DNA from 3 places in the Piscinibacter sp. HJYY11 genome. Region 1 is predicted to be linked to each of the others. Evidence: predicted binding sites of a transcription regulator. Region 1 holds the regulator's gene; each other region holds the start of a gene.
What was found. The regulator LexA, encoded in region 1, represses DNA repair genes until DNA is damaged. The targets are predictions, from matches to a motif close to ACTGTATNNNNATACAGT.
Positions count from the first base shown of each region.

Region 2: the regulator LexA is predicted to act here: its motif matches at 2,166-2,183, upstream of imuA (translesion DNA synthesis-associated protein ImuA).
Region 3: the regulator LexA is predicted to act here: its motif matches at 3,362-3,379, upstream of recA (recombinase RecA).

Region 1 covers NZ_JAERQZ010000001.1:941,774-948,689, forward strand. Annotated here, with positions in the region: gene JI745_RS04240 (ABC-F family ATP-binding cassette domain-containing protein) at 1-26, shown strand, start outside; gene JI745_RS04245 (serine hydrolase) at 23-1,309, opposite strand; gene JI745_RS04250 (MarR family winged helix-turn-helix transcriptional regulator) at 1,425-1,913, shown strand; gene JI745_RS04255 (organic hydroperoxide resistance protein) at 1,953-2,378, shown strand; gene JI745_RS04260 (asparaginase) at 2,375-3,319, opposite strand; gene lexA (transcriptional repressor LexA) at 3,376-4,050, shown strand; gene JI745_RS04270 (helix-hairpin-helix domain-containing protein) at 4,059-4,361, shown strand; gene JI745_RS04275 (penicillin acylase family protein) at 4,673-6,916, opposite strand, start outside.
Region 2 covers NZ_JAERQZ010000001.1:5,039,416-5,046,331, reverse strand. Annotated here, with positions in the region: gene JI745_RS23645 (DNA polymerase Y family protein) at 1-1,348, opposite strand, end outside; gene imuA (translesion DNA synthesis-associated protein ImuA) at 1,367-2,158, opposite strand; gene JI745_RS23635 (helix-turn-helix domain-containing GNAT family N-acetyltransferase) at 2,269-3,222, shown strand; gene JI745_RS23630 (YchJ family protein) at 3,308-3,685, shown strand; gene JI745_RS23625 (hypothetical protein) at 3,687-4,208, opposite strand; gene JI745_RS23620 (exo-alpha-sialidase) at 4,324-5,400, opposite strand; gene JI745_RS23615 (MoaD/ThiS family protein) at 5,405-5,674, opposite strand; gene rarD (EamA family transporter RarD) at 5,751-6,638, shown strand; gene JI745_RS23605 (dialkylrecorsinol condensing enzyme) at 6,718-6,916, shown strand, end outside.
Region 3 covers NZ_JAERQZ010000001.1:3,154,150-3,161,065, reverse strand. Annotated here, with positions in the region: gene JI745_RS14690 (patatin-like phospholipase family protein) at 1-415, opposite strand, end outside; gene JI745_RS14685 (sensor histidine kinase) at 451-1,941, opposite strand; gene JI745_RS14680 (response regulator transcription factor) at 2,070-2,741, opposite strand; gene JI745_RS14675 (MarR family winged helix-turn-helix transcriptional regulator) at 2,809-3,297, opposite strand; gene recA (recombinase RecA) at 3,428-4,531, shown strand; gene recX (recombination regulator RecX) at 4,541-5,029, shown strand; gene JI745_RS14660 (DUF2889 domain-containing protein) at 5,168-5,773, shown strand; gene sucC (ADP-forming succinate--CoA ligase subunit beta) at 5,760-6,916, shown strand, end outside.

The DNA of each region.
Region 1 (6,916 bases):
AGATCGACGAGCTCAGCGCCGGCTAGGCGCGCAGGGCCTGCGCGACGGCGTGGTACGCCGGCAGCGACACCGGGTCGTTGAACATGTTGCCCGCGCCCGGGTGCGAGGCGAAACGGGCGATGACGACCTCGGCCACCGGGTCCACGTAGATCGCCTGCCCGTGGATGCCGCGCGCCATGAAGGCGCCGTGCGCGTTGTGCGACACCCACCACATGCTGCGATAGCTCCAGCCGGTGAGGATGGGGAAGCCGGCGCGCTCGCAATCGCCGCGCTCGCCACCGCGGCGGATGTCGGCCACCACGCTCGCCGGCACCACCTGGCGGCCGTTGAACACGCCATCGCAGCGCATCGCCTCGCCGAACCGCGCCATGTCGCGCAGCGCGAGGTTGAGGCCGCCGCCGGCGAACTCGGTGCCCCAGGCATCGATGGCGAAGTAGGCGTCCTGCTCCATGCCGAGCGGCGCCCACAGGCGAGTGTGCAGCAGCTCCGAGAGCGTCACGCCCGTCACGCGCATCAGCACCCAGGCCAGCACGTCGGTGTTGGCGGTCTTGTAGGTGAAGGCCTGGCCGTGTTCGCCCTGCTTGGCGATGGACCGCAGGTAGTCGGTGAGCGAGGCCGCGTCGTCGGGCCTGCGAGGCGACAGGCCGATGGCCCGGCCCAGGCGGATGGCGCCTGACTCCGGGTCGAGGTAGTCCTCGGTGTAGGCGATACCGGTGCGCATGTCCAGCACCTGGCGCACGGTGGCATCGCCGAATCCGGAGCCCGCAAGCTCGGGAACGAAGTGGTCGACACGGCGGGTTTCGTCGAGGCTGCCCTCGGCCACGAGCGATGCCGCCACCGTCGCGACGAAGGACTTAGTGACCGACATCGCCAGGTGCGGCAGATGCGGCTGCAGCGCGCCGAAGTAGCGCTCGTCGACGATGCGGCCTTTGTGCAGCACCACCACGCCGTCGGTCCAGGTGGCCTTCAGGCCGTCCGCCCAGCTCATCGGCTTGTCGGCTGCGATGGGGGTGAAGCGCAAGGCACCGAAGTCCTCCAGCGCACGCGGCAGCGCCGACACCGGGCCCTCGCCGCGCCACACGGGGCTCGTCGGCAGGAAGTGGCGCTGATGGCTGAACGACCAGCGGATCTGCGGGAAGCGATTGCGGCTGTTGTCGGCAAAGGCCATGCGGCGTTCCGGCGCCGGTGGTGCGCCGGTCATCCAGCCCAGCCGTTGCGGATCGCTGGCATCAGCATCGAGCTGTTCGGCATTGAAGGCGGCTGCGGCGCGGGCGGCCGCCAGGGCCGCTTCGGTGTAGGTCTGCGTCATGGGCTCACCATACCCAAACCGCCGGCGCCGCACCAACCGGGTTCAACCCTGCGCTTCGGAGGGTATTTATATTGCGCGCAATCTAATTGCGAGCTTTCGATTAGAGTCTCGTTCCATGAACACCGCTCCACGCCGCCACGATGCCAAGGCCGATTGGCTACAGCTCGACCAGCAGCTGTGCTTTGCGCTGTATTCCACGTCGCTTGCGATGACCAAGCTGTACAAGCCGCTCCTGGCACCGCTGGGCCTGACCTACCCGCAGTACCTGGCCTTCCTCGTGCTGTGGGAACGCGACGGGCTCACCGTCGGCGAACTGGGCGAGCGCCTCTTCCTCGACTCGGGCACGCTCACGCCCCTGCTCAAGCGTATGGAAGCGTCGGGCTGGCTCACGCGCAAGCGGGCTGCCGATGACGAGCGCCGCGTCGTGGTCCACCTCACACCGGAAGGCCGCGCCCTCCGGCAAAAGGCCAAGCGCGTGCCCGTGCAGCTCGGTCAGGCCATGCAGTGCGACGTGCAGGAGATCGAAGGCCTCACGCAACGCCTGCAACAACTGCGCGCCAATCTCCTCGACGCCACTGCGGGTGATGCCGCAGGGGCACATTGATCACCCCCTTCTTCCACCCACCCCTGAACGGAGCTTCACATGGCCCTCGAAAAAGTCCTCTACACCGCCCACGCCACCTCCACCGGGGGCCGCACCGGCACCGCCGAGTCGTCTGACGGCGCCCTCAAGGTCAACCTGAGCACCCCCAAGGAGCTGGGCGGCGCCGGCGGCCCGGGCACCAACCCCGAGCAGCTCTTCGCTGCCGGCTACTCGGCCTGCTTCATCGGCGCGATGAAGGCCGTCTCGGCCGCGCAGAAGATCAAGCTGCCGGACGACGTGTCGATCAAGGCCGACGTGGGCATCGGCCCCATCCCCGGCGGCTTCGGCATCCAGGTCGCGATGGCGATCACCGTGCCGGGTTTCGAGAAGGCCCAGGCTGAAGCGCTGGTCGCGGCAGCCCACAAGGTGTGCCCCTATTCGAACGCGACCCGCGGCAACATCGACGTGACCCTGACCGTGGTCTAACCCGCTGGCGACAGCAACTGAAGGATCAACTCCACCCGTGCCTGCGCGGGTGTGAGTTCACCGGCCGACGGCAGCACGTCGTCGGCCCGTTTCAGCACCCGGCCGTTGCCGCAGCGGCTGCTGCGCCAGACGGTCACGCCCTGGTCCTGGGCTTCGAGCAATGCCTCCTCCAGCGCCGCGTGCACCGTGCCATTGCCGGTGGCCGCGACCACCAGGCCCTGCACACCGATTTCGCAGGCGGCACGCACCAGCGCCCCGCTCGCCCCGGCATGGCTGGTGACGATCTCGACCTGCGGCCAGGCATCCGCTTCCATCGGCAGCCACTGCAGCCCAAGCGCCTCGCCTTGCGGCCAGGCGCGCCACGCCGTCACGGCGCCCTCTTCCACCACGCCCAGCGGCCCGGCATCGCCTGAGCTGAACGCGTCCACGCGGTAGGTGTGGGCCTTGCGCACATCGGTCGCGGCGTGCACCGTGCCGGACAGCATCACCACCACGCCTCGCGCACCTGGCACGCCGGCCACGGTCACCGCATCGAGCAGGTTCTGCGGGCCGTCGGCCTGCAGCGAGGTCGCGGGCCGCATCGCCGCGGTCATCACCACCGGCTTCGTCGGCGCCAGCACGCGCTGCAGGAAATAGGCGGTCTCTTCGAGTGTGTCGGTGCCGTGGGTCACGACGACGCCGGCCACGTCGTCACGCCCAAGGTGATGGGCCGTGCGCTGCGCGAGCGCGCGCCAGATGGCAAACCCCATGTCCTTGCTGTCGGCCTGCGCCACCTGCTCACATTCGAGCGGCAGGCCAGCCAACGCGGGCACCGCCTTGACCAGCGCCTCGACGCCCAGCTGCGCCGCGGTGTAGCCGACGTTGTCAGCCGCATCGGCCGCCGTGCCGGCGATGGTGCCGCCGGTGCCCAGCACCACGATTGTTCTGGAAGTGTTTTGCATTTCTCGCTGAGCTGGATGAAAATACAGGCACTGGATGAAAACTCAGGATGCCGCCGATGGAAGCGCCCAAGCTCACTGAACGCCAACAGCAGATCCTCGATCTCGTGCAAAGCGCCATCGAGCGCACCGGCGCCCCGCCCACCCGCGCCGAGATCGCGAGCGAGCTGGGCTTCCGTTCCGCCAACGCCGCCGAAGAGCACCTGCAGGCCCTGGCCCGCAAGGGCGTCATCGAGCTCGTGGGCGGCACGTCGCGCGGCATCCGGCTGAAGTCTGACACGTTGCGCGCCCTGAACGAGATCCGCGGCAAGCAGTTCAGCCTACCCCTGCCCAGCCTGTCGCAGCTCACGCTGCCGCTGGTGGGCCGCGTGGCCGCCGGCAGCCCCATCCTCGCGCAGGAGCACATCGACCAGACCTACCTGATGGAAGCGAGCATGTTCCCGCGCCGCCCCGACTACCTGCTCAAGGTGCGCGGCATGAGCATGCGAGACGCCGGCATCATGGACGGCGACCTGCTCGCCGTGCAGAAGGCCAAAGACGCCAAGAACGGCCAGATCGTCGTCGCCCGCCTCGGCGAAGACGTGACCGTCAAGCGCTTCCGCCGCACACGCACCAGCATCGAGCTGCTGCCCGAAAACCCCGACTTCAAGCCCATCGTCATCCCCTTCGGTGACGTCGACTTCGAACTCGAAGGCATCGCCGTCGGCTTGATTCGCAACAACATGATGATGTGAGGCGATTGATGGCCTCCATCAAATCACCGAAAGCCAAGACCGCCCAGGAGTGCGAGCGGCTGGAGCAGCTGCCCAACATTGGGCCTTCGCTTGCCGAAGACCTGCGGCTGATCGGCATCGCCCACCCGCGGGAGCTGCGCGGCAAAGACGCTTTCGTGCTCTACCAGAAGCTTTGCGCGGTGACGGGGCATCGACACGACCCCTGCGTGCTCGACACCTTCATGGCGGCCACCGACTTCATGGGTGGGGCGGAGCCGGCGCCTTGGTGGAACTACACGGCGCAGCGGAAGGCATTGTTCGGGCAGGTCTAGCTTGCGGTGCTGAAGTCGGAGCGGGGAGCGCAGCGGCGGGGTACCGCATTGCGTTCATGTCCCCCTTCCTGAACCCTCCCGGGTTCAGGAATTCCTCCTAATACTTCACTCCATGCGGCACCCCACCACTGCGCTCCGGGCACGGCCGTGAAGCTTCTTTGCATGCCTCCTTCGTTTCGCGGGAAGGGCGTGGGGTGAGGGGCGCAGTGAAGTAAAGGAAGGAATTCATGAACGCGGGAGCGTTCATGAAGGAGGGACATGAACGGAGCCCCTCACCCCACGCCCTTCCCGCCGCTCAGACACACAGGAGCTCAGGAAGCCCGAGGCTTCAACACCAACACATGCTTCGCCGGCTCAGACGCCCAGACCGGCACGCCCTGCACATCGCGCCAGCGGTCAACAAAGCTGCGGTACAGCGGCGAAAACACGATCCCCGACTGCCCCGTCGAATGCATGAAGCGTGACTTGCTCGGGTCACCCAGGTCATACAGCGCCCGGAACGACGGCCCGTGCTCGTCGAGATAGAGCTCACCGGTCGTCGCGTCGGGCTTCTGCGACACCCGCGACACGTTCACCGTGTAGGTGTCGCCGCCCACTGGCGTACGCAGCTCGAAGTACTTGGCCAGGAGCTTCACCCGGCTGAACGGCCGGTGTTCTGACCGCGCCTGGTGCGCCTTGCCCCACTGCCACTTCGTCACATCGGCACCTTGCAGCGCCTGCAGCTCGTCGAGCGCGCGGGTGAACGCCGAATCGACCTGGTCCTGGCAGCTCTCTTGCGCGGGCGTGCTCTTGTCGTCGCACCACCAGGCATCGTTGCGCTCCAGCGCGCCCTCCAGCCCTTCGCGGAAACTGCGGGTGGCGATCAGTCGGTCGAACTGCGCGGCGCCCACCTCGTCGCGGAAGATGCCGTTCGTGAGCTGCCGCGCCCAGGCCCAGGCGATGAGCGGCGCGGCCTTGTCGGCCGCCATCGTGCCGTCGAACCCCGCCAGCTCCTTCTGCGCAGCACTGGCCAGCGCGTGCTGAGATTGGGCCTTGCGCAGGAACGGCATCAGCCGCTGCGTGCCGAGCGAGACCACGTCGGCCTGGATCTGCCGCAGGCTCTCCAGGCTGTGCTTCGGCTTGGCGGCCAGCAACTGCTCGATGCGCTGCTGCCGGTACGGCGCCGCCCACTCGCTGGTGAGGAAGTGCGGGTAGGAAGCGTCGTGGATGCGCTGGTTGGCGGTGGCGATCCAGCCGCGCGGCGGGTCGGTCTCGCGCGGCGTCCAGGTCGGCTCGAGCACACCTGCCCAGTCGTAGCGTGCATCCCAGCCCGGCGCGGGCACCAGGCCCTTGAGGTCGTTCTCGGGCTTGCGCACCGGCACGCGGCCAGCGGCCACGAAGCCGATGCGGCCGTCGACATCGGCCACCACCATGTTCTGCATCGGCGCCAGGTGCTTGCCCGCTGCGGCGATGAACTCGGGCACCGTGCGCGCCGTGTTGAAGGCAAGTGCGGCGTCGAGCGTGCCGCTGTCCTTGTCGAGCGCCGTCCAGCGCATCGCCAGCACGTAGGCCGGGCGCGTGGACGAGACGATGCCTTCGGTCGCACCGCCGATGTCGGAGATGACCGGGCCGTGGCGCGTGCTTCGCGCCGTGATCGTCACATCCGGCTTGCCACGCACCTTGATGGTCTCGGTGACGCTGACGAATCGGGCCCAGCCCTCGGGCGTCTGGTACTCGGCGGGCTCGTTCGGGTTCACGCGCTCGATGTACAGGTCCTGCACGTCGGGCCCGGTGTTGGTGAAGCCCCAGGCGACGCGCTCGTTCTGGCCCAGCACCACCATGGGCAGGCCGGGCATGGTCGCGCCGGCCACCTTGAAGCCCGGTGCTTCGAGGCGGGCGAAGTACCACAGGGCCGGCGCCGTGAGCTTGAGGTGCGGGTCGTTGGCGAGCAGCGGCTTGCCCGTCTCGGTATGCGAGCCGGCCACCACCCAGTTGTTGGACCCGACGCCTTCGATGCCCGAGACCGGCGCCGCGCTCAGCGCCGCCTGGCCGAGGTTGGCGTTGAGCTTCAGGCTGCGGAAGAGCGCGGCATAGTCGGCCGTCGGAAGCGGCTTCTCGCCGGGGTATGGCGGCAGCAGCTCCTGGATGCGATCGACCGGCAGCTGCAGCGCCAGGCGCAGGCGCAGCAGCTCGCCCGACCAGTTGGCGCCCAGGTCCCAGGCCATCATCGTGGCCCAGCCGATGGTGTCTTCGGGCACCCACGGCTCGGGCTGCAGGCCCGTCAGCATGAACTCCGGCGGGCGGGCGCTCAGCTCGTTCTGCACATAGGCGTTGATGCCGGCGGCGTAGGCACTGAGCGCGGCGCGGCCTTCGGCACTCACCTGCTCCCACTGCTGCGCGGCCGCACGGCGCACGCCGAGCGTGCGGAGAAACTTGTCGGTCTCGAGGGCCGATTCGCCGAAGCCTTCGGCCAGCCGGCCACTGGCGATGCGCTTGTGCGTCTCGAGCTGCCACAGCCGGTCTTGCGCGTGCACGTAGCCGAGACCGAAGAACGCATCGTCATGCGAGGCCGCCTT
Region 2 (6,916 bases), 4.1 Mb from region 1:
CGGCCTCGATGCGCTCGGGGCCGGCCAGCAACTGCACGGCCCGGCCGTTCAGGAAGGGATGGTCGTGTCGCTGCTGCAGCGCCATCGGCTCGGGCAGCAGCCACAGAGGCCGTGTGATCGGTCCCGGCGGCGGGCCACCGGCGGACGTGCCTTTCATCAAGGGGTCGGCAGGCATCACCTGGGTGGCCCGCTCCGGCCGATGGTCGGCCACCGGCTGCAGGCGCTGCACCTGCTCGCGGCCCAGCCGCGCCTGCAGGCGCTCGATCAGGCGCGCGATGCCGGCGCGCTCGCTCTGCGGCGTGGGGAAGAGCTCGGCATTCGGTGGCGGCCGCCGCACGATGTCGTCGGACTCGATGGCGAGCTCGAGCGTGGGCGCCGCCATCTGCACATGGGCCAGGCGCTCGCGCAGCAGCACGAGCATGTGCGCCACGTCGCGCGAGGGCTCGGCCAGGGCCACGTCGAGCGGGGTGGTGGGCGCGGTGTTGCCGTCGCGCCAGCGCGCCTCGTGTTTCATCAGCAGCCGAAAGCGCGTGACGAACGCGTGCTGCGCCGACAGCCACGCCACCAGCCGCAGCAGCAGCATCTGCGCACCGTGCAGCAGCTGCTCGGTGGTGTCGGCCCGGGCAAAGAGCTCGAGCCCGCTGCGAAACGTGGGCGGCAGCACGATGGGCTCGCGCGGGTCGGGCCGGTCGCCGAAGGCGCGGTCCATCTCGTCGAGCAGTGCCTGCCCGAAGCGGCGCGCCAGGCCCGGCCGCGGCAACTGGCGCAGGTCGCCCACTCGGCGCAGGCCCATGCCGAGCATGACATCGGCCTGCGGCGCAGCCGTGGCCAGCACCTCGAGCGGCGCGTCTTCCAGGGCGCGCTGCAGCGCCGGCCGGTCGGCGCAATGCAGGCCGTCGTGCAGACGGGCCAGCAAGGCCGCGCCCTGCACCGTGGGGGCGCTCACGATCTGCAGGCGGTGGCCGAACGGGGCGAGGGTGTCTCTCAGTTTGCGGACCAGGGCCGCCAGGCCACCAAAGTAGCGCAGGCTGGCCTGCACCTCCAGCAGCACCCCATCGGGCTCGGCCAGGCACACCATCGGCGTGAAGGCCAGGGCCGCATGGGCCACGGCCTGCAGGGCCTGCGCATCACGCCATGCGTCGGCCTGGCCCAGCAGCAGGTGCGGCGCGAGCGCCAGCGCGGTGGCGCGCTTCATGCCCACGCTCACCCCGAGCGCCTGCGAGGCTGCGTCGGCGCTGACGATGTGGTGTGCGTCGACCAGCACGATCGGCTGCTGGGTGGGCTGCGTCAGGCCGGCCGAGAAGGACTCCAGCGACAGCAAGGGCAGGTGCACGCCAACCCACAACATCGCGAGCCTCCATGAAGCTCAAACGAGGTTGATGAAGGTGGCCGCGCTCAACCCGGCGAGCGCGCCCTCGTCCTGCCCGAGCTCCGCGCGGCGTGCCGCGGCCGCGGTCAGCACCGGCGGCAAGGCCAGGTGCAGGGGCGCCAGCAAGGGCGGCCCGCGCCGCTTGAGCACCCGCAGCGCCAGCTGGTCGGGGCCGGCCGGGTGCAGCGCCAGCCGCAGCGGCGCCGCACTCGCCTGCCCCTGCACCGCCGGCTCGCGGAAGATGAAGGCCGGCCCGTCGTGCACATGGGCCGCCAGCTGCAGGCGGCGCACACGCTCGGCGCGCAGGCGCGGCGGCATCCACGCCACGACCGCTCCCACGTGGCCGCTCTTCAGCGCCTGCTCCAGGGCCCACAGGCGGTCGGCCCCGGCATGCACCTGCAAGTGGGTCTGGATCACGAGCAGCTGGGCCACGTCGAGCCCCATCTCGCTCAAGCCCGGGGCCGACACCGCCGCCGGCGGGTCGAACATCATCACCAGCCGCCCGGCCTGCTGCACGCGGGCAAGGCAGGCGGCCAGCAGGCGGATCTCGCCGATGCCGGCCTGCGGCAGCAGCAGTTCGGTCAGCGCCCGGCAGGGCCAGCCACCGCCGGGCAGCTCGGCATCGAGCGGCTCGAAGCCGCTGGGGATGGGCCGCTCGGCGCTGCGCCCGAGCTGGTGGGCACGCCACAGCTGGGGGTGCAGGTCTTCGGGCGCCAGGGCCGGCCGCGCCTGGGCCCGCGGCACGGGGGTCAGCGGGGCGTTTGGGGCGAAAAGCTGGGCGGTGGCCATGGGAGATACTGTATTTACGTACAGTACTTTTCGCAAATCCTCGGGCATTGGTGAGTTGTCAAAGGCATCGAATTGATTGCCTTTGGCAATCAATTGGGCACAATCCCGCCATGCCTGCCGCCGACCCGCTGGAATCCATCCGCGCCTTCAACCGCTTCTACACCCGCCGCATCGGCGTGCTGAACGAAGGCCTGCTGGGCTCGCCCTACTCGCTCGCGGAAATGCGCCTCCTCTGGGAGCTGGCGCATTGCGAGCACACCACCGCCACCGAACTCGCGCGCACCCTCGACCTCGACGCCGGCTACCTGAGCCGCCTGCTGCGCCGGCTGAAGGAGCAGGGCCTGGTCGACAGCACCCGCTCCCCCACCGACGCCCGCCAGACCCGGCTGAGCCTCACCCCCGCCGGCCGCACCGCCTTCGCCCCGTTCGACCAGCGCTCGCGCGAGCAGGCCGCCGCGCTCATCGCCCCGCTGCCCGAAGCGCACCGCCAGCAGGTGCTGCAGGCGATGGGCACGCTGCAGCAGCTGCTGGGCGACGACGCGCCTCGCCACGGGACTGCCCCGTACATCCTGAGGCCGCACCGTGCGGGCGACATGGGCTGGGTGGTCTCGCGCCACGGCGCGCTCTACGCACAGGAGTACCGCTGGGACATGCGCTTCGAGGCGCTGGTCGCCCGCGTCGCGGCCGATTTCATCGAGCACTTCGACCCGGCCCGCGAGACCGGCTGGATCGCCGAGCGCGACGGCCAGAACATCGGCTGCGTCTTCCTCGTGCAGGCGCGCGACGACGCCACCCACGACCCGCTGCCCGGCGTGGCACAGCTGCGCATGCTGCTGGTCGAGCACACCGCCCGCGGCCTCGGCCTCGGCCAGCGGCTGGTGCACGAATGCGAGCGCTTCGCGCGCATGGCGGGCTACCGGCGCATCACGCTGTGGACCAACAGCCTCTTGACCGCCGCACGCGGCATCTACCAGAAGGCGGGCTACCAGCTCGTCGCGAGCGAGCCGCACCACAGCTTCGGCCACGATCTGGTGGGCGAGACCTGGCAGAAGGAGCTGACATGAAGCGGGCCGAGCGCCGGGCCGCTCCCAAGCCGGCCCGCATCCCCTCGGGGGATCGGCCGGCGTACCCGACGGACGAGGGGTCAACATGACCTGCGATTGCGGTGCGGCGCGCGCGTATGCCGACTGCTGCGGCCGTTTCCACTCGGGGCCCATGCATCTGCAGGCACCCGATGCCGAAGCGCTCATGCGCTCGCGCTACAGCGCCTACGTGCGCGACCTCATCGACTACCTGCTCGCCACCTGGCACCCGCGCACACGGCCGGCGTCGATCGAGCCCAACCCGCCCGGCCTGCGCTGGCTGGGCCTGGACGTGAAGAAACACCAGCTGCAGGACGCCGACCATGCGACGGTCGAGTTCGTCGCCCGCAGCAAGCTCGGCGGGCGCGCCCACCGCTTGCAGGAGAAGAGCCGCTTCGTGCGCGAAGACGGCCGCTGGTTCTACGTGGACGGGGATCTCAGCTAGATCAGGCGAACTCTTGCCGCACGGCCGCAGACATCAAGCGGCGGATGATCCACGCCAAGAGCCCGCAAGCCCCAAGCGTCACCACCACCGCCATCACCCGCGCCGCGGTCACGAAGCCGCCGAACACCCCCGCTGCCTTGGGCGGCAGCGCGGCGCTGCTGAGCGCGTGGTCGACGATTGCCTGCATCAGCTCCTGCTGCAGCCACAGGCCCAGCAGGTTGGCGACGATGGCCACGACGAGCAGGCCGATGAAGGTGCGCCGCGCCCAGTCGAGCCGCAGCAGCAGGCCGACGGCCGAAGCGAGCATCGCGACCGACAGCACGAGGCAGGCGCCGGTGACCCACGGCAGCTTCGCGACCAGCAGCCCCGTCAGGCCCGCCTGCGCCGGCAAGGGCAGCAGCGACGCGATCATCGCGTTCTGCAGCAGCGCCGAGACGCTGGCCACCACCCCGAGCAGGATGAACAGCCACGCGATCGAGGTGACGAAGAGGGAACGGGCTCCAACGGCGATGGTGATGGGCATGGCTGAACTCCGGCGCACGATGGGTGCCATTTCGTCATCTCGCGCGCAGGTTGTCATTCCCGCGCACAGGGTGTCGCCCCACGATGGAGGGGGAGGACCTACCCCAACGACGCCTTCAGCCGAAACGCACCGCGTGGATCGGCGGCAGGTGGCCCGAGACTTCGACCCAGCTCTCGCCCGCGTCGTCGCTCGCCCACAGGTTGCCGGTGGTGCTGCCCATCAAGAGCGAACGGCCGGTGTCGTCGACGACGAGGCCGTGGCGGTAGACGAGGTCGTAACAGTCCTTCTGCGGCAGGCCGGTGCGCAGCGCTTCGAAGGTCTGGCCACCGTCGCGTGTGCGGTGCACGAAGAGCGCGCCGTCGACAGGCACGCGCTTCTCGTCCTTGACGGCGGGCGCGAACCAGGCGGTGCCGGGCTCGCGCGGATGCGCGGCCACCGCGAAGCCGAAGCCGGTGATGGGCGGCTTGAGTTCCTGCCAGCGCTGCGAGCCGTCGGTCGAGCGGAAGATGCCGTTGTGGTGCTGGCACCAGACGGCCGTGGGCACCGCGGCGCACGAGGCGATGAGGTGCGGGTCCTGCGTGTTCTCGTCGCCGGCCTGGTCGGGCGGCATGAAGTCGGCGCGCATGCCCTTGGCCTGCAGCTCCCATTGCATGCCGCCTTCGCGGCTGCCCCACACGCCGCCGCAGCTGATGCCGAGCAGCAGCTCGCCCGGTCGCGTCGGGTGCGGGAGGATGGAGTGGATGCCCGGCACGTCGTAGCCCCCGCCGAACCAGCCCAGCCGCTCGGGGCGCGACCAGAGCGAGTCGACCAGTTGCCAGTGCTCGCCGCCATCGCTGCTCTTGAAGAGGCCGCCTGGCAGCGTGCCGGCCCAGATGGCGCCGTGGATCGCCTCCATCGACCAGATCTGCACCAGCTTCCACGCTGGCCCTTCGGCGCCCTCGGGCTGCGGCGGATAAGTGGGCGTGTCGACTTCGCGCCAGGTCACGCCGGCGTCGTCGCTCGCATGCACCTTCACGCCGAAGTGGCCGAGGTTGAGCGCAGCCAGCATGCGGCCGCTGCCACCGATCGGCGGAAGCACCATCGACACCGGCTCGGCCAGGAAGCTCACCCTCGCCACGTCCCAGCTTCTCGACGAGCGCTGCAGCTCGAACAAGCCCTTGCGCGTGGCCGCCCACGCTCGCGTTGCCGTCATCTCGTCATCCTCCTGAGAGCGCCTGCAGCACGTGCACCTGGCTGTCGAGCGTCAATGCATCGTTGAGAAGCACACGCTCGCGGCTGCGCCGGCCGTCGATGAACACCACGACGTTGGGCCGGAGGTGACCCTGGTCGTCGAGCACGTAGCCGCGCAGCCGGGGGTTGCGGTCGAACGCCGCCTGCAGCGCCTCGCGCAGCGTGGCCGCGGGCGTGTCCACCTCGGGCACCTCGGTGAAGCGCTTGAGCTGCTGGGTGAAGACGACATGGGCCACGCGGCGGATCATGCCGCGCCGCCCGCCGAATGACCACCTGCGAGCAACCCGCGAGCAGGGCGGTGAGAATCGCTCGATGCCCATCGGAGCCCTGTACGCCGCCCTCGCCTTTGCGCTGTGGGGCATCTTCCCGCTCTACTTCCGCCAGATCGCGAGCGTCCCCTCCGGTGAAATCCTCGTCCACCGCATCGTGTGGTCGCTGGTCTTCGTGCTGGTGGTGCTCACGCTGCGGCGGCAATGGGCGTGGGTCCGTCCGGTGCTGACGCAACCCAAGGTGCTGCTGGCGTTTGCCGCAAGCGCCGTGCTGCTGTCGGCCAACTGGCTGACCTACATCTGGGCCGTCAACAACGGCCACGTGATCGAGGCGAGCCTCGGCTACTTCATCAACCCGCTGGTCAACGTGCTCCTGGGCTACACCGTGCTGCACGAGCGGCTGCGCCGCATGCAGTGGGTGGCCCTCGGCATCGCCGCGGCCGGCGTGCTGTGGCTCACCGTGCTGGCCGGCCGGCCACCCTGGATCGCGCTGGCGCTCGCCGGCAGCTTCGGCCTCTATGGGCTGCTGCGAAAAGTGGCAACGCTCGGCGCGCTGGAAGGGCTGACGCTCGAAACGCTGATCCTCGCGCCCATCGCCATGGCCGTGCTCGGCTTCTGGATCAGCCAGGGCACCAGCGTCTTCCCGGCGCCCGACGCGTCGACCAACCTCTGGCTCATCGCCGCCGGCCCGATCACCGCCATCCCGCTGCTGCTCTTCGCGGCCGGCGCCCGGCGAATCTCGCTCACCACCCTTGGCCTGCTGCAGTACATCGGCCCGACCATCCAGCTCGCGCTCGGCGTGTGGCTCTTCCACGAGCCCTTCTCGGCCGAACGGCTGATGGGGTTTGTGCTGATCTGGTCCGCTCTCGCGCTCTACAGCGCCGAGGGTTGGTGGCGCAGCCGCGCCGGTACCGCACCACAAACTGCCTGATTTCCCTTCTTTTCAGGACCACTGGTTGGCGTGCGCTCGCCTACCATAGGCAATCCCGTTTTCTTCTCATGGCTTTGTGGTGAACAACACCGTCAAGAAGGTCCTGGTGCTGCGCTATTCGCAGAGCGGACAACTCAACACCCTGACCGACAGCTTCCTCAAGCCCCTGCGCGAGGACCCCAAGGTTTCGCTGCACATCGAGACGATCGAGACGCGCAAGCCCTTTCCCTTCCCCTGGGGCTTCTTCCCCTTCCTCGACGCCTTCCCCGAGTCGTACC
Region 3 (6,916 bases), 2.2 Mb from region 1:
GCCGCACCACGTCGCGCAGCGGGTTGAGGTTGAGCGGGTTGAATTCGTAGGGGCTGAACGAACGGAAGAAGGCGCTCACCCACTGGTAGCCGGGCAGGCGGTCGAACTGCAGGCCGTCGTGCAATCCGTTGGACTGGCCGGCGGAAAAGGGCGAAAAGATCGAGCCCGAGCGGCTCACGTCGTACCAGAACTCGGCGAGCGCCTCGCGTGCGCCGGGGCGCCGGCCCCTGTGAAAACCGGAGGCCATGACGGCGGCGTTGAGCGCGCCGGCGCTCGTGCCCGAGATGCCGCTGAAGCGGATGTCTTCTTCCTCGAGCAGGCGGTCGAGCACGCCCCAGGTGAAGGCGCCGTGCGAACCGCCGCCTTGCAAGGCGAGGTCGAGGTATCGAGGGGAGGTGGCGGGAGGCGACGGCATGCGCAACGGAAGACAGGTGGAGGGCGAGGACCAGTCTAGCGATGCTCGTCGGCCGAACTGGTTGTGGGGCTGTCGGCCGTGGTGTAGGCGGCGGGGAAGCGCACGGTGAAGCGCGCCCCGGGGCCGAAGGCCGCACCGGCGTGTTCGGTGAGCGTGCCGCTGCGCAGGCGGAGGTTGGCGTCTTCAAGGGCGATCTCGGCGCGGTGCTGCTGGGCGATCTCTTTCACGATGGCCAGGCCCAGGCCCGAGCCGTCGACGTTGGTGCCGAGCGCGCGGTAAAAGGGCTGGAACACCTTGTCGCGCTCGGCCGGTGCGATGCCCGGGCCCGAGTCTTCGACCTGCAGCACCACGACCTGGCCGAAGGGGTCGTCGACCACGCGCACGGTGACGGTGCCGCCTTCGGGCGTGTACTGCAGGGCGTTGTCGACGAGGTTGCGCAACAGCTCGCGCAGCAGCACCGGCTGGCCTTGCACGATGGGGCGGGCTTCGGAGCGTGTGTTGGCGCCCGGGCCTTCGTAGCCGAGGTCGATGCGCTTTTCCAGCGCGCGGGGCACGAAGTCGTGCACGACCTCGGTGGCCACACGGGCGAGGTTGACCGGCTGGTGCGTCTGCGCCTGCGAAGCGTCTTCGGCGCGCGCCATCGCGAGCAGCTGGTTGACCATGCGCGCGGCGCGCTGGCTGCTGCGGGCGATCTGCTGCAGCGATTTCTTGAGCGACTGCGGGTCGGACTGGCCGGCGTCGATCTCGCGCTGGGCGAGCTCCGCCTGCGTGCGCAGGCCTGCGAGCGGGGTCTTGAGCTGGTGCGCCGCGTCGGCGAGGAAGTGCTTCTGCGTGCTGATGCTGCGGTCGAGGCGCGTCAGCAGGTCGTTGATCGCGCGCACCAGCGGCGACACTTCTTCCGGCACCTCGCGCTCGTCGATCGGGCTCAGGTCGTGGCTCTCGCGGTGGCGGATGCGCTGCTGCAGCTCGTTGAGCGGCGCGATGCCGCGCACGAGGGCGAGCCACACCAGCAGCACCGCCAGCGGCAGGATCACGAACTGCGGCAGCATCACGCCCTTGATGATCTCGGTGGCCAGGCGCGAGCGTTTGCCGAGCGTTTCCGCGGCCTGCACCAGGGCCGGGGTGCCACCGGCCGCCCCGGGCACGGCGATCCACTGGTAGGCGATGCGCACCGGCTCACCGCCGATGGTGTCGTCACGGAAGCGCAGCTGGCCGAGGTTGCTGCGGTCTTCGTCGGGCGGCACCGGCAGGTTGCGGTCGCCGCTCAGGAATTCGCCACGCAGGCCCAGCACCTGGTAGTAGAGCGTGTCGGTCTCGTCCGTCTGCAGCAGATCGGCCGTGCCGCGTGTGAGCGAGAAAGTCGCGCGCTGCGTGCCGTCGCCCTGCACCTGCAGCGTGATCTGCTGCGACAGCAGGCGGGTCAGCTCGCCGAGCTGCCGGTCGAAGGGCTTGTTGGCGATGCCCTGTGCCACGAGCCAGGTGAGCACGACGCTCATCGGCCACAGCAGCAGCAGCGGGGCGAGCATCCAATCGAGGATCTCGCCGAAGAGGGAACGTTGCTCTCTGCGCAGGGCCACTTAGGTCCGGCGCCGGGCCGCCCCAAGCCGGACGGCGCCCCTTGGGGGCAGGAGTGAAAGCGACTGGCGGGCTGTCATCAGCTCGGAATCTTTTCCAGGCAATAGCCGAGGCCGCGTACCGTCGCGATGCGGATCGGGCCCTGCTCGATCTTCTTGCGCAGGCGGTGGATGTAGACCTCGATGGCGTTGTTGCTCACCTCTTCACCCCATTCGCACAAGCGCTCGACGAGGTGGTCCTTGCTGACGAGGCGGCCGGCGCGCTGCAGCAGCGCTTCGAGCAGGCTCAGTTCTCTTGCCGACAGCTCGATCATCTGGTCGTTGATGTAGGCCACGCGGCCGGTGGCATCGAAGGTGAGCGGGCCGTGCTTGATGAGGCTCGACGCGGTGCCGAGGCCGCGGCGCGTCAAGGCCCGCACGCGCGCTTCGAGTTCCTGCAGCGAGAAGGGCTTGGCCATGTAGTCGTCGGCGCCGAGGTCCAGGCCTTTCACGCGCTGCTCGACGCTGTCGGCCGCGGTGAGGATCAGCACCGGCACCGCCGAGCCGCGTGCTCGCAGCTTGCGCAGCACTTCCAGGCCATGCAGCTTGGGCAGGCCGAGGTCGAGGATCAGCAGGTCGAATTCATGCGAGACGAGCGCCGCATCGGCCTCGGTGCCGCTGGCCACCGCGTCGACCGCATAGCCCGAGTTGCGCAGCGTGCGCAACAGGCCATCGGCCAGGACCTGATCGTCTTCGGCAATCAGTATCCGCATCGTCGTCTCCTTGTGGTCGTCTCCTTGCCAGTGTGAATGAAATTGCTGACGTGAACCATGCGGGAGATCAGCCTGGCGACCACGCGCCCGCATACGCCTCGAGGCCCAGCGCGACGACGGTGGCGACGTCGGGCCCGACTTCGGCGCGGAATTCGCGGTCGGCCTGCGCGACGGCCTGCTCGAAGGCCTTGAGCCAGGCGAGGCCGGTCTCGGTGAAGCGCACGACACGGGCGCGTTTGTCGCGGCTGTCGGCCTCGCGGGTCACCAGGCCCCAGGCGGCGCACTGGTCGACAAGGTCGCCCATGGCCTGCTTGCTCATGCCGGCACGGGCGGCGAGGTCGGTGAGGCGCGAGCCTTCGAGCGCCAGGTGCCGGGTGATGTGGATGTGGGCGGCGCTCACCTGCGCCCGTGCCGCGAGGTTCGACAGCGCGAGCGGCACGTCGAGGTTGCGCGCCATCAGCGCCAGCACGCGCTCGTCGAAGCGGCGCAGCGCGTGGCCCAGCAGGCGCCCCAGGTGGGTCTGCCGCCAGGCGTCTTGGGGGACCGAAACCGTCATCGCCAGATCGTAAGGCAAACTGACCAAATAATGGGTTTACTTCGACCTACTCGGCTTGCAGAATGCTGTTCATTCATCCAGCCTGTCGTTATTTGCAGCTGGTAACCCATTGATCCACAAGGAGAAATTCATGGACGCACCCGTCAAGGCCCTGAACACCGAAAAGGCCAAGGCCTTGCAAGCCGCACTCGCCCAGATCGAAAAGCAGTTCGGCAAGGGCTCGATCATGAAGCTCGGCGAGGGCGAGAAGATCGAGGACATCGAGGTCGTCTCGACCGGCTCGCTGGGCCTGGACATCGCGCTGGGCGTCGGCGGCCTGCCGCGCGGCCGGGTGGTCGAGATCTATGGCCCGGAATCGTCGGGCAAGACCACGCTCACGCTGCAGGTTATCGCCCAGATGCAGAAGCAGGGCGGCACCTGCGCCTTCATCGACGCGGAGCACGCGCTCGACACCTCCTACGCCCAGAAGCTCGGCGTCAACCTGCAGGAAATGCTCATCAGCCAGCCCGACACCGGCGAGCAGGCGCTCGAGATCGTCGACGCCCTGGTGCGCTCGGGCTCGGTCGACCTCGTGGTCGTCGACTCGGTGGCCGCGCTCACGCCCAAGGCCGAAATCGAAGGCGAGATGGGCGATTCGCTGCCCGGCCTGCAGGCGCGCCTGATGAGCCAGGCGCTGCGCAAGCTCACCGCCACCATCAAGAAGACCAACACCATGGTCATCTTCATCAACCAGATCCGCATGAAGATCGGCGTGATGTTCGGCTCGCCCGAGACGACCACCGGCGGCAACGCGCTCAAGTTCTACGCCTCGGTGCGCCTGGACATCCGCCGCATCGGCAGCATCAAGAAGGGCGAAGAGGTCATCGGCAACGAGACCAAGGTGAAGGTCGTGAAGAACAAGGTCTCGCCCCCGTTCAAGGCGGCGGAGTTCGACATCCTCTACGGCCAGGGCATCAGCCGCGAGGGCGAGGTGATCGACATGGGCGTCGAGGCCAAGATCCTCGAGAAGAGCGGCTCCTGGTTCGCCTACAACGGCGAAAAGATCGGCCAGGGCAAGGACAACGCCCGCGAGTTCCTGCGCGAGAACCCGGTGCTGGCGGTCGAGATCGAGAACAAGGTGCGCGAGGCGATGGGCATTCCGCTGCTGCCGGGTGCCGCGGGTGACGCGGAAGCGGCTGCGCCGGCGCCGAAGCGCGGCCGTGCGGCCAAGGAAGCGGCGGCCGCCGAGGAATAAACGCCTCGCATGAAGCCCCGTTTGTCACTGAAAGGCCGGGGCCTTCAGATCCTTGCCCAGCGCGAGCACAGCCGCAGCGAACTGCGGCGCAAGCTGATGGTCCACGCCCGCAAGCCCGCGGGCGAGGGCGAAGCGCCGGTCGATGAGGACACGGCGGCCGAGCAGGTCGACACCGTGCTCGACTGGCTGCAGGCCAACCGCTACCTGAGCGAGGAGCGTTTCGTCGAGAGCCGCATCCACGTGCGGGCGGCGCGCTACGGCAACCTGCGCATCAAGCAGGAGCTGGCACAGCACGGCGTGGCCCTCAGCGCCGAGGTGGCTGATCAGCTCAAGGGCAGCGAGGCGGCGAGGGCGCGCGAGGTCTGGGCGCGCAAGTTCGGCGAACCCCCGCAGGACGCCGCCGAACGGGCACGCCAGATGCGTTTCCTCGCAGCCCGGGGCTTTTCGGGCGAGGCGATTCGCCGAGCGTTGCAAGGCGCAGCGGACGAAGACACCTGATGTGCAACAGGCCTTGAGCGCGCGCGGGTTCCGCACGCTCGCGCTAATTTGGTGCGGTGCGCAATGCTAAAGTGCCGGGCTTTCGCGGCTCCGTCACATTGCATGGGGCCAGCCCCTCCGCCAGACCCACCCGCCACGATGGCCTTGCCTGCCGCCGCGCCCGAGCGCCAGCTCAAGCACACACGCTGCATCGACGTGCAGGTGTTTGCCCGTGGCAATGGATTGTGGGAAGTCGATGCGGTCATCACCGACGTGAAGACCCGCGACACCGAATTCCGACGTGCCGGCGAGCCCATCCACGACATGCTGCTGCGTCTGGTGATCGACGAGCAGTTCAACGTGCTCGAGGCCGGCTCCGAAACCCGCGGCATGCCCTACCCCGGCGCCTGCAACGATCACGGCGATGCGTATGCCAAGCTCGCTGGCCTGAACCTGATGCGCGGCTTTCGCTATGCCGTCCATGAGCGCCTCGGCGGTGTCGCCGGCTGCACCCACCTCACCGAGCTTGCGCAGGTGCTGCCCACCGCCGTGGTGCAGGCCTTTGCCGGCGATGTGATCGACACCCGCGGCGAACAGGGCGTCGACGCCAAACAGCCCTTCCAGCTCGACCGCTGCCACGCCCTGCGTACCGACGGCGCGACCGTCAAGCTGCACTACCCGCGCTGGTACCGGCCGGGCAAGTCCGAAGTTCCTCCCCCCGTTCCTGCAAACCGAGTGAAGAGAGTCCGCGATGAAAATCCATGAGTACCAAGGCAAGGAAATCTTGCGTCAGGCCGGTGTCCCGGTCCCCCGCGGCTATCCCGCATTCAGCGTGCAGGAAGCCTTCGAAGCCGCGCAGAAGCTGGGCGGCCCGGTATGGGTGGTGAAAGCCCAGATCCATGCGGGTGGCCGCGGCAAGGGTGGTGGCGTGAAGCTCGCCAAGTCGCTCGATGACGTGAAGACGATCTCGGGCCAGATCCTCGGCATGCAGCTCAAGACGCACCAGACCGGGCCCGAAGGCCAGAAGGTGCGCCGCCTGTACATCGAGGAAGGCGCCGACATCAAGAAGGAGTACTACGTGTCGCTGGTCACCGACCGCGCCACGCAGAAGGTCGCGCTGATCGCCTCCAGCGAAGGCGGCATGGACATCGAAGAGGTGGCCCACTCCTCACCGGAGAAGATCATCACCGAGTACATCGACCCGCTGACCGGCCTCGGTGCCGAGCAGGCAAAGAAGGTGGCGAAGGCGATCGGCCTGCCCGAGGGCTCGCACGCCCAGGCGGTCGACCTGTTCCAGAAGCTCTACAACTGCTACATGACCACCGACGCGTCGCTGGTCGAGATCAACCCGCTGAACTGCGACAGCAAGGGCAACCTGATCGCCCTCGACGCCAAGTTCAACTTCGACAGCAACGCCCTCTTCCGCCACCCCGAGATCGTGGCCTACCGCGACCTCGACGAAGAGGACCCGGCGGAGATCGAAGCCTCGAAGTTCGACCTGGCCTACATCCAGCTCGACGGCAACATCGGCTGCCTGGTGAACGGCGCCGGCCTTGCGATGGCCACGATGGACACCATCAAGCTCTTCGGCGGCGAGCCCGCCAACTTCCTCGACGTGGGCGGTGGCGCCACCGCCGAGAAGGTGACCGAAGCCTTCAAGATCATGTTGAAGAGCCCCAAGGTGAAGGCGATCCTCGTCAACATCTTCGGCGGCATCATGCGTTGCGACACCATCGCCGAGGGCGTGATCGCCGCGTGCAAGGCGGTCAACCTGCAGGTGCCGCTGGTCGTGCGCATGAAGGGCACGAACGAACAGCTGGGCAAGAAGATGCTCGCCGACTCCGGCTTGCCCATCATCAGCGCCGACTCGATGGCCGAGGCCGCGCAAAAAGTGATGGCCGCCCTGAA